2 regions of the Pedobacter aquae genome follow, and region 1 is predicted to be linked to the other one. Evidence: riboswitches for the same ligand, from Rfam matches in the RefSeq annotation. Region 1 holds a riboswitch; the other holds the start of a gene.
The links. Region 1 has a riboswitch for cobalamin ahead of FYC62_RS05060 (TonB-dependent receptor plug domain-containing protein). Riboswitches for the same ligand answer to the same signal wherever they lie in the genome.
Positions count from the first base shown of each region.

Region 1 (6,074 bases):
TTCTCCGCATGGGTCTATATTTTCTGGCAAACTGTTTATTAAAGCTATATCAATAACTTTCCCTACATAAGCTCCTAAATTTTCTTGTGTGCAAGCTATTACAGTTTTAAAACCTAAATTCAAGAAGTCGTGAATTAATTTTTTAGTATCTTTTTGCCACAGTGGAAATACGGCCTCCATCCCTACTTCTTGTAATTTCGCTTCGCGGTAAGCTTTTAAATCCTCCAAAAAAATATCTCCAAAAACGGAATGTGTAATTCCTTCTTCTTTCAGAATGGTTAAATGATGATGCATGATTTCATCATATACTGACATACCTGGCATTTCTGGTAATCTAATTTGATATAATGGAATACCTAAGCTTGCTGCCTGTTGCAACAAGAGCGATTCTCGTACTCCATGCATAGAAATACGATTTAAACTATCATTAATAGTAGTTACCAAATATTTAACCTCATAATCTGGATTTTGCAATAAGTAATATAAAGCTAAAGCTGAGTCTTTACCCCCGCTCCAATTAAAAATACATGGTTTCCTATTCATGTTTCAACAGTTTTTCAACTAAAAGAGGAACAGCAAGGCTAGCTTTCTCTTCTATTTTAATAAGTGGATTGGAGATTCTAACTTCAGGTATTTTAGGATCTATAACATAAACAGGTACCTCCTTACGAGCAAGCTCTAATAAACCCGCAGCGGGATACACAGCTAATGAGCTGCCAATTAAGATAACTATATCCGCCAAAGGCATTTCATGCATAGCCTTGGTAATCATGGGTACAGCCTCGCCAAACCACACCACATGTGGGCGTAGCTGACTGCCTAACTCACATAATTCTCCCATTTCTATTTCAGGCTTATCTAATTTATATAGCAAGGCTGGGTTTTGCGAAGAACGGGCATAAACAATTTCTCCATGTAAATGCATAATATTTGAAGAACCTGCTCGCTCATGTAAATCATCAATATTTTGGGTGATGATTAAGACTTCAAACTTTTCTTCTAATTTTTTCAAGGCAAAATGTGCAGGATTAGGTTCTGCTGCTAAAACACCTTTTCTTCTTTCATTATAAAACTGCTGTACTAAGACTGGGTTTCTTTGCCAAGCTTCTGGCGTAGCAACATCTTCAATGGCATAACCTTCCCACAAGCCATCGGCATCTCTAAAAGTTTTTAAGCCACTTTCTGCACTAATACCGGCACCTGTTAAAACAATGATTTTCTTTTTCATAAGGCAATTTATTTTAGCGTAAGTGGTAAACCTGATACCATAAAGATAGCTTTATCCGCTTTTTTAGCAATGTATTGATTAAACCAACCTTGCAAATCGGTAAACTTCCTTCCGGATTCTGTATCGGCATGTAAGCCCATTCCTAATTCATTAGAGATGATGATGAAAGTAGCCTCTTGTTGCGTTAAATCATCAAAAGCTTGTCTTATTTGTTCTAAAGATGCTTCTACATTGTATTTAGTATCTACAAAAAAATTGGTAAGCCATAAGGTTACACAATCTATAACTACTACTTTGCCTGTAAAATCAATTTTAGCGGGATATTTCTCTTCTTCTATATTCTCCCAGCGCTCATCTCGGTCTTGTTGATGCCTGATGATACGTTTTTCAAAATCTTTATCCCAATTACGGGCTGTAGCCAAATAAACAGGCTTATTGGTTAAAGATAAAGCTAGGTTTTGTGCGTAGCTGCTTTTCCCAGAACGGGCACCTCCGGATATATAGTAAATCATGCTATTTTCTTAAATTTTAAACATAAAAAAAGAGGTTGTCTTACAACATCATTTTTTGTCAGGCTGAGCGGAGTCGAAGCCTTTTGAGTAACTCAGAGTACATTTCGACTCCGCTCAATGTGACAAATACGATTATTTAGACAACCTCTTTATGGTATGCTATTTAGTATTTAGTATGCCAATTCTTTTTGACTTTTTAAGATAGTGAATTTAGATTTTGCTAATTCAAAACCACCATATAAAACTGCACCAAATACTAAGTTTCCTAACAATAGGTTTTTCTCAAAAGGAATTGCTGCAATTAAAGATTGGTAATAACCTGTAATGTCTTTATTGTATAAAGTGCCACCTAACCAAGGTTCAATATCAGTAACTAACCAATGAATTAAAACACCAGCTAATGAACCTAATAAAACAGTATTTACATTAACTGTTTTAATTAAGCTTCCAATAAATACCATAGCTACAAAGCAGATATAAACCCAAATAAAACCATTGTAAAATAAAGTAAACTCTCCTGTGTAAGAATAGGTTACAAAAATATCACTTATAAAAAGGGTAATTAGAGGAACTAAATAAGCTTTGTATTTATTGGTAAAATAAGTACCACCAAACATAGCAATTGCACCTACAGGGGTAAAATTAGACCAAGCAGTTTGTTCGCCTAAGCTAAAAAATCTTGTAGCAGCTGCGGCAAGAATCATCACTACCAATACCCAGTTTCTTACGTTTATTTTATTTAAAGACATATGTTATAAATTATGAATGGTAAATTTATTAAATCTTATTGAAAAAGAAAGCTTATACCTGCATTAAAGTTTGTACCCATGGTATTATAGCCTGCAAAATCATTATATCTGGCATCAAAGAGATTTTTTACATCCGCGAAAAGCGTAACATTTTTCTTTGTTTTATACTGTACATAGGCATCAAACTTATGATACGATGTTAAAACTACATTTTGTTCGTTAAAATCGGTATCGTAATAAATATCTCTTCTACTATCTGTCCATTTGTATAATAGGCTAAAACTTAAGTTTTTATTCAAGTTATAGCTCACATTAGCGCCTGATGAATTTACTGGTCTTCTAGAAAGATTAAAAGCTCCTGGCGTACCCGGAGATTTAATTACCCTACCATATACATAAGCATAAAATGCACTGATGCTTAATTTATCGCTAGGTTTAAAGCCAATTTCGGTTTCTATACCCTCATCATTTTGCTGATTCTGATTTAAATAACCAAAGCTACCATCTGCTCTAGAGCCAAAATCAATCACATCATCAATCTCTCTAAAAAAGACGCTGGTATTGATGTTTAATTTATTCTGGAATAAATCTGTACTAAAGCCAGCCTCATAGTTAAAAGATGTCTCTGGGTTTAATCCATTAGGGTCTGCATATTCTGAAGTAAGCTGATATAAACTTGGTACTCTAAAAGCAGAAGAAATATTACCATAAACCTTAATACTATTGAATAGTAATACAGAAGGATTAAAAGTATAAGTAAAATTATCTCCAAAAGCGCTATGGTTATTGTATCTACCACCTAGCTCCATCCTAAAAACATCTTTTACGTTAAAGAATAGAGAGGTAAAAAGACTAGCGATATTGTTATTAGCATTTCCTGCAGTAAGTGGCGCACCAAAACCACTAAATTGGTCGGTAGCACTGTATTTATAATTAGCCCCTGATGTTAAATCTAAAAAGTTATTCACTTTGTATGAGAATATACCTTCTACATTGGTAATACTGCCTTTGTAATAACTATTAGCGCCGTTATTATTAAACTTATTAGATACATTATTTTGGCTAGCTATTAAGCTTAAATTACCTTTTCTTAAAGCTACATTAAGGCCAATATTTCCTAATAAAGCTACTTTATTGTAGTTATAATTAGTATTGTCTTGAAAAGCTCCACCATCTAAACCAGATTTATTATTATTAAGTTGTAAACCACCTAATATTTTTACGGTGTTGTTAAGGTATTGAGATAAATTAAGACTTAAACCTTGCTGACTAAATTTGTCTTTCTCAAAAAGAGAAGCTGCATTTAAAGGCTGGGCAGACGAAAAACCTTTACTATCTAAATTAGAAAAATTTAAAGCTACAGCTGTTTTATTGATATTACCATTAAGACCAACAGCTTGTTTGTAAGTATTGTAAGAGCCACCACTTAACAAGGCATTTGTTTTAAGCTTGCCCTCTCCTTTTTTAGTGATGACATTGATAACACCTGCTACAGCATCTGAACCATATAAAGTAGAGCTAGCACCTTTTAATACTTCTATTCTTTCTATTTGGTCTATTGCGATAGCTGCTAAATTATATTCACCAGAAATTCCTGATGCATCATTCACCGGAATACCGTCTATTAAAATAAGCGTATTGGCAGAAGAAGCACCTCTTAGGTAAACTGATTTTACTTCGCCCAAAGCACTACCGCTACCGGTAACGTTTAAACCGGGAACAGTGTTTAACAATTCTGGTAAGGTCCTGCCTTGAGAGCGTTCTATCTCTTCTCGAGAGATTACCCTAACCATTTTACCAATATCACTGATTTTTTTTGGAGAACGAGAAGCTGTTACCACGACCTCGCTTAATGAACTGGGCTTTTGCGATTGTGCATAAAGCCGGGCATCTGTTAATGCCAGTTGAACAAGCCCTAGGCCTGCTGCAACGTAAATGTTTTTCTTTTCATTTTGTTGTGAGTTTTAGCCCACAGCAAACAGAAAATTGGTTTTGAAATTGAAATACCTTATGGTAGTATTCTCATTCAAACGCTTCAATCCCCGAAAGCTATGAATTTTTAACAGTTAGGCAGGTCTTCTGACTTACTCCCCGTTTCTAACCTTCCCAGTTTGAAGTATCAAACAAGTGGCGCTTTAAGAAACAGTTTTCTAGAGCTTACAGCTGCGGGACAGTTGAAGAATTACACTTCATTCCCTTTTAATCTCGTTCTAAAACGAGAACCATAACGCCGCAAAGATAAGAGGAAAATATTTTATTGTTTCATTTTTTTTAAACAATTCACAATAAGCACCAAAAAATTATAAAAAACCAAAAGAAAAGAAGTTTTAATCCATCAAAATGATATATTTTTCATAAAATCAATTTTATTATTTTTTTGGTACAGTTATCGATTATAGTTTATAGTCTACCAAAATATTATCGCTATGAAAATCAATATCGCCAGTAACGTAAAAGCTTTAAAAAGCAAAAGCGCACTACAAACAAATTTTAATCATCATCAACACAGACTAAGTGAAGAACTAAATAAAGGCAAACAGCATGTGTTATACACTAGTTTACTCTATGTTTTATCAATTTTGAGTATAGGCAGCTGGATTATTTCTTTAAAATTATTGCCTTTTGGCGATATGTTTCAGTTTCTATTGGGTGCTGCAGTTTTAACGGTTAATTTATTAATTTTTAGACATGCTAAAATTTAAAGCTATGACTTTTGATGAACCACAAGCCAATAGAAAAGACTGGAAAAAGCAAAAAGCTAAAAGAGATTTATTGGTAAAAAGAAACGATGAGATTGCTAATAAACCTGTTTCTATTTTTGAAACAGATAATGAAAGCTCAAACAAAAAGAAGTTAAAAAAGTAAAGTTTCTATACGATGCGCTTGTACGCATTTCATACTTTCTGACCAAGACAACACTGTAAAATATCCATCTTGCGAAGCTACCAAAGCAATACAATCATGATTATCAAAAACAAACTGAGCGGCAGAAAGGTGCCTGGTACCCCCCAATCTCGAAACTTCTAACAAAGAAGCCTCACCACCTATAACAGGCTCAATAAAAGCTATCTTTTTTACGCTGGTATTTCCTTCACGTTTGCCAATCTTTACGCCAAAGGCTAAAAGCTCATATTTATCATTAATAATAGTTGCGCCATCTATAGCTGTAAAACCTGCAATATGGTCAACTTCTCTTTTTAATTTACTTACCCATAAGCTTTCGCTGATGTTAGCACCGTCTTTTAAAATTAAATTAGCTAAGCCTTCAAACGGCGGATTTAACTGATAATGAAAAGGCTGTATCAAAGAAGATTTCCATTGCTCGTCAGCCGATGGGGTAAGCAGCAAAGTTCCTCCTCTACCATGAGAGCGCATAAAAACTGCTAATTGTATCAGGATGTTAGCCGTATCGTTTCTTAAATATGGTGCCGTAAAACCTAAAAGTGATTTCAGAATTTGCGGACTATCAGGTAGCATACCACTATCTTCATTCACAATTTTAATTTCATCACCCTTGAGGATGACAACGTTGGTAAATTTTCCGTAACCATTAATACGCTTATGTTTGATTACCAATAAGCCAGG
Region 1 covers NZ_CP043329.1:1,146,355-1,152,428, reverse strand. Annotated here, with positions in the region: gene FYC62_RS05080 (Dph6-related ATP pyrophosphatase) at 1-543, opposite strand, end outside; gene FYC62_RS05075 (SIR2 family NAD-dependent protein deacylase) at 536-1,228, opposite strand; gene FYC62_RS05070 (bifunctional adenosylcobinamide kinase/adenosylcobinamide-phosphate guanylyltransferase) at 1,237-1,740, opposite strand; gene FYC62_RS05065 (DUF6580 family putative transport protein) at 1,911-2,489, opposite strand; gene FYC62_RS05060 (TonB-dependent receptor plug domain-containing protein) at 2,525-4,330, opposite strand; cobalamin riboswitch at 4,542-4,732, opposite strand; gene FYC62_RS05055 (hypothetical protein) at 4,916-5,191, shown strand; gene FYC62_RS17045 (hypothetical protein) at 5,178-5,354, shown strand; gene FYC62_RS05050 (putative sensor domain DACNV-containing protein) at 5,343-6,074, opposite strand, start outside.

Region 2 (6,074 bases), 1.0 Mb from region 1:
ATACCTTGGAAGAGACTACTCTTTTATAAGCATTAGGTTGGTAATGGCTATTTTTTGTTTCTTGGCTTACTATTGGACAGAAAATAAAGATAAAAACGGCGATTTATTACTCTTAGTAGGATGCGGAATTTTAGCCGTTAGCGTGTTGATGTTGTTTTTACTTCATTACCGCACCATTGTAAACAACAAAGCTGTTTTAATTGATGGTTTATGGACCACCAGATTGGTTAAAATAGATTTAAATAGCATTGTTAAAGTTGAAAAAGGAGAATACAGCAAGTACTTTCTTAATAACCCCGTATATAATTTACATAGAAACGGTTCTATTAAATTTTATGCTGGTGGTAAAGATGCCATCCGCTTAACAGACCGCGACGGCTTAATTTATGTAATTGGTACCCAAAGACCAGTAGAACTTTATCAGGCTATTATGGAAGAGATGAAGAAGTAGTGATGGGAAAGGCCGAAGGCTGAATCTGGACCAAAGGTATTTTTTATACCTATACTAGCATATAAAAATTAAAGCCCAAGGTTTAAACCTTGGGCTGTTAAAATGCAAGTTTAATATTAGAATTATAGATTTTCTACTTTTTAGAACACCTTATATATAAATCAAAATTAGACTTACAAGGTTCGCCAAAATAACAATCATGATCTGCTTGACTCCAATAAACAGACTTCCTTTGAGGTAAACAATAAATAAGCTCTTCTAAAATGTATGTACATCCATTATGATTGAAGTTCATCCCAATATAAAATTCTGATTCATGGAATACATTTTTATATAGCCAATCAAAATCTCCTGACATCAAAAACACGTCACTTTTATCCTTACTAAGAATAAAATTAAATAACACTTGTACGCTCATAATCTAATTATTTATTTTCACGAGAAAATTTAATACAATAGCACTAATACCTATTAATTAAGACCCGCAAGACAAGCAACCATCTTCCATACTACAACTTGCACCTTCTTCTATCACAACTTCTGGTGTTTGTACCAAAGGTTCCATCTCTTTTCCCGCCTGACTTTCTACCGAGAACTTGACTGCTTGTGTAGCTGCTTGTGTTCTTAAGTAATACATACCTGTTTTTAAGCCTTTTTTCCAGCTATAAAAATGCATAGAGGTTAATTTTGAAGCGGTTGGAGAACTGATAAACAAGTTTAAAGACTGAGACTGACAAATAAATGCTCCTCTATCGGCAGCCATATCAATCACATTTCTCATCTTAATTTCCCAAACCGTTCTATATAAATCTTTGATGCGTTGCGGTATAGCCTCTATATCTTGTACCGATCCGTTTGCCAAAATAATAGCATCCTTCATTTTACTATTCCAAAGATTGAGTTCTACTAAATCTTTTAATAAATGCTTATTTACCACTACAAACTCTCCGCTTAATACCCTTCTGGTATAAATATTAGAGGTATAAGGCTCAAAACATTCGTTATTTCCAAGTATTTGTGAGGTTGATGCTGTTGGCATTGGCGCCATTAATAAAGAGTTTCTTACACCTTTTTTTATAACTTTCTTTCTTAAAGCATCCCAATCCCAACGTTTACTTTCTGGCTGTACTCCCCATAAATCAAACTGGAACTGTCCTTTAGAAAGTGGTGAACCTTTAAATGTTTCATAAGGTCCTTCTTTCTCTGCTAAATCAGCAGAAGCTGTCATAGCAGCAAAATAGATGGTTTCAAAAATATCTTTATTCAGTTGTTTTGCTTCTTCACTTTCAAAAGGCATTTTTAACAGAATAAAAGCATCGGCAAGACCTTGTACACCCAAACCAATTGGTCTGTGGCGCATGTTAGAATTTTTAGCCTCTTCTACCGGATAGTAGTTGTTATCTATAATTCTATTAAGGTTTAAAGTTGCCTGATAACTTACTTCGTAAAGCTTTTCGTGGTTAAAAGTACCATCTATAACATAACGAGGTAAAGAAAGTGAAGCCAAATTACATACCGCAACTTCATCTGGAGAAGTGTATTCTATAATCTCGGTACATAAATTAGAACTTTTTATAGTGCCTAAATTTTGCTGATTTGATTTTTGATTGGCTGCATCTTTATACAATAAATATGGCGTACCTGTTTCTATTTGCGAATCAAGAATAGCGAACCATAATTCTTGTGCTTTAATGGTCTTTCTGGCTCTTCCTTCTTGCTCATATTGCTGATAAAGCGCTTCAAACTCGGCACCAAAACAGTCGGCTAAGCCTGGTGCTTCATGTGGGCAAAACAAACTCCAATCGCCATTAGCTTCTACCCTTTTCATGAATAAATCAGACATCCACAGAGCGTAAAACAAATCGCGAGCTCTGTTTTCTTCCTTACCGTGATTTTTCTTTAAATCCAGGAAGTCAAAAATATCTGCATGCCAAGGCTCTAGATAAATAGCAAAAGCACCTTTTCTTTTACCACCACCTTGGTCTACATAACGGGCAGTATCGTTAAACACTTTCAGCATAGGAACAATACCATTACTGGTTCCATTTGTACCACTAATGTAAGAACCGGTTGCCCTAACATTATGGATGCTTAAACCAATACCTCCTGCACTTTGCGAAATCTTGGCGGTTTGCATCAAGGTGCTATAGATACCTTCAATGCTATCATCTTTCATGGCAACCAAGAAACAGCTAGACATTTGTGGCTTTGGTGTACCAGCGTTAAATAAGGTTGGTGTAGCATGAATAAACCAACGTTCGCTCATTAATTCATAAGTTTTGATAGCGCTAGCTAAATCCTGCTTATGAATACCTACTGCAACACGCATAAATAAATGCTGCGGACGCTCTACAATACGACCGTTAAGTTTTAGCAAATAAGAGCGCTCTAAAGTTTTAAAACCGAAATAATCGAAACTAAAATCTCTATCGTAAATGATGGTACTATCTAAAATGTCGGCATTTTCTTCTATCACCTGCCAAACATCATCAGCAATTAAAGAAGCTGGCTTTAATGTTTTTGGGTCTTTATATTCATGCAATAATCGCATGGTTTCTGAAAAAGACTTGATGGTATTCTTATGTAAATTAGATACCGCTATACGAGAAGCTAAAATGGCATAATCTGGATGACGGGTGGTTAAAGAAGCCGCGGTTTCTGCCGCCAAATTATCTAGTTCTGATGTTGTTACTCCGTCGTACAAGCCATCGATTACCTTTTTAGCAACCTCTACAGGGTCTACAAAATCTGCATTTAAGCTGTAGCTGAGTTTCTCTATTCTTGAGGTTATTTTATCAAATTTTACGGATTCTGTTCTTCCGTCTCTTTTTATTACGAACATTCTTTTTTAGTTTGTTAGATTGTTAGGTGATTAGTTTGTTAGGTTGTTAGTGGGTAGTTTGTCGGGATGGCGATTTCATAGCCTAATAAACTAACCAACTAGCCCGATAATTCATCAGGACTAAGCATCTAATTAAAAATCTTCTTCCAGTGAAAACGCTTGGTCTTCTTTGCTACTTAATACACCACTTTTTTGGTAATCGCCTACACGTTTTTCAAAGAAATTGGTTTTACCTTGTAGGGATATCATTTCCATGAAATCAAAAGGATTTGTAGCATGATATTTTTTATCATAACCCAATTCTACTAGCCATCTATCAGCCACAAACTCGATGTATTGCATCATTAAGCGAGCATTCATCCCGATTAAATTAACGGGTAATGCCTCAGAAATAAATTCTTTTTCTATCTCTACAGCTTCAGAAATAATTTCATAAACCTCTTCTTTGCTCAACTTATTTTGAAGCATACCGTAAAGCAAGCAAGCAAATTCGCAATGTAAACCTTCGTCTCTTGAAATTAACTCGTTACTAAAAGTTAAACCAGGCATTAAGCCTCTTTTCTTTAACCAGAAAATAGAACAGAAACTACCGCTAAAGAAAATACCTTCTACGGCAGCAAAAGCTACCAAACGTTGTGCAAAAGTGCCTTTTTCTATCCATCTTAGTGCCCATTGTGCTTTCTTCTGCACACATGGAACCGTATCTATGGCATGTAAAAGATGGTTTCTTTCTTTTACATCTTTGATATAAGTATCAATTAATAAAGCATAGGTTTCTGAGTGGATATTCTCCATCATGATTTGGAAACCATAAAAGCACCTAGCTTCTGGCACCTGTACTTCGCTCATGAAATTAACCGCTAAGTTTTCATTCACAATACCATCGCTAGCGGCAAAAAAAGCTAAAATATGGCTAATGAAATGCCTTTCGCCATCATTAAGATTTTCCCAATCTTTTTGGTCGGCAGATAAATCTATCTCTTCTGCTGTCCAAAAACTAGCTTCGTGGCGTTTGTACATTTCCCAAATTGCGGGATAATTGATGGGCAGAATCACAAAACGATCCTTGTTTTCTTTAAGTAATACTTCTTCCTGTTGCATGGTTCTAATTTTTAAATTTTACAAACAGGAATTGACAAAAGACAACATAGACCCTGATAGGTATTGAGGGTTTAGAAGAGCTTCTATCAAAACCTTTTACGTGAAAGTCTTGACAAATCCTAATCGGCAGGTCTCCTGGCTTATCTGTTTACTAAATGCCTTCCCATTTTGTTGAAAAACAAAACAGTGACCTGATATTTAGCAAATTTTTGATTTCAAATTTTAGTTGAAAAAACAGAAATACAGTTGCAACGTCAGCCCATGATTTTAACATGGTTCCCTTTTAATACCAAAACAAATTTGGTAACCTGAATAAGTGATGTTAAAGAACTATTTCAAAAGTATGACTAATAAAGCGAGTATAGGCAATGAAGTTTTGAACAATAAGGAAACTTATTCACAACCTTGCTATAAAAACAAAAAAGCGCCTTTTTGGGGCGCTTCCTTCCTATTCTGAATTACTGATTTTTATTTTTTAAGACCTATTTCTCTTAAACGTTCGTCGAGATACTCGCCAGCCGTCATATCGCTATAAGCTTTAGGGTTTTCTTCATCAATACAAGAAGTTAAAGAAGTTAAATCCATACCCGATTTTGGATGCAAGAAAAAGGGTACCGAGTACCTAGAGCTCTTCATCAATTCTCTTGGCGGATTTACCACACGATGAGTGGTCGATTTTAACTTGTTATTGGTTAAACGCTGTAACATATCGCCAACATTAACTACAATATCTTCGCCATGGGCTTTAACGGCAAACCAATCTCCGTTTCTAGTCAAAACTTCTAAACCATCTGCGCTAGCACCAATTAATAAAGTAATGAGGTTGATATCTTCATGCGCCCCGGCTCTTACTGCATCGGCAGGTAAAGCATCTGGATTTTCAATCGGGAAATAATGTATAGCTCTTAATATGGAGTTTCCATTATGCACTTTATCCTCAAAATAATCCTCGGGTAAACCCAAATAAACTGCTATAGCTTTTAAAAGCTGCTTACCTGCATGCTCTAATTTTTGGTAGATTTCTTTGGTAACGATGTTAAAAGCAGGTACTTCTTCTACAAGAACATTATCTGGATATTCTTCTTTGATGACATCTCCATCCTCAACATATTGCCCGGTTTGCCAAAACTCTTTTAAATCTGGTGTTTTAGAATCTTTAGCTTTTTCGCGACCTTTTGAGGTATAACCACGTTGCCCTGCAAGCTCTACTTTTTCGTATTTTAATTTAGTTTCTTCGGGTAAACTAAAAAACTCTTTTACTTGTGTGTAAAGGTTATCGATAAGCTCCTTACTTAAACCATGATTGGTGATGGTAACAAAACCTGTATCATTAAAAGCTTTGCCAATATCATCAGAAAATTGTTTTCTCTGTACTGCTGTACCATTCACATAATCGTTTAAATCTAAACGCGGTATATTTATTGATGTAGCCATGTTTTGTTGTTTGTAGTAAAACAAATGTAAGCTCAAAATGTGGATAAACCTATATTGTTTTTAAACATCACGCTTTAAAACTCTGATTTTCATTATTTTGAGTTTTACACATTTTTATAAAGATAAATAATTTCCTGAATTATAACTATGAATGAAATTTTTGAATGGGAAAGAGTTTTAATGAATGATTTGCCTATTATTTTCTTGTTGGAGGTGATATTCAGATGCTTAGTCATGTTTATCGTG
Region 2 covers NZ_CP043329.1:2,160,776-2,166,849, forward strand. Annotated here, with positions in the region: gene FYC62_RS09420 (hypothetical protein) at 1-451, shown strand, start outside; gene FYC62_RS09425 (ribonucleoside-diphosphate reductase subunit alpha) at 927-3,293, opposite strand; gene FYC62_RS09430 (ribonucleoside-diphosphate reductase small subunit) at 3,426-4,394, opposite strand; cobalamin riboswitch at 4,503-4,722, opposite strand; gene FYC62_RS09435 (isopenicillin N synthase family dioxygenase) at 4,863-5,828, opposite strand; gene FYC62_RS09440 (DUF421 domain-containing protein) at 5,976-6,074, shown strand, end outside.
Region 2: another riboswitch for cobalamin. It lies ahead of FYC62_RS09430 (ribonucleoside-diphosphate reductase small subunit); the one in region 1 lies ahead of FYC62_RS05060 (TonB-dependent receptor plug domain-containing protein).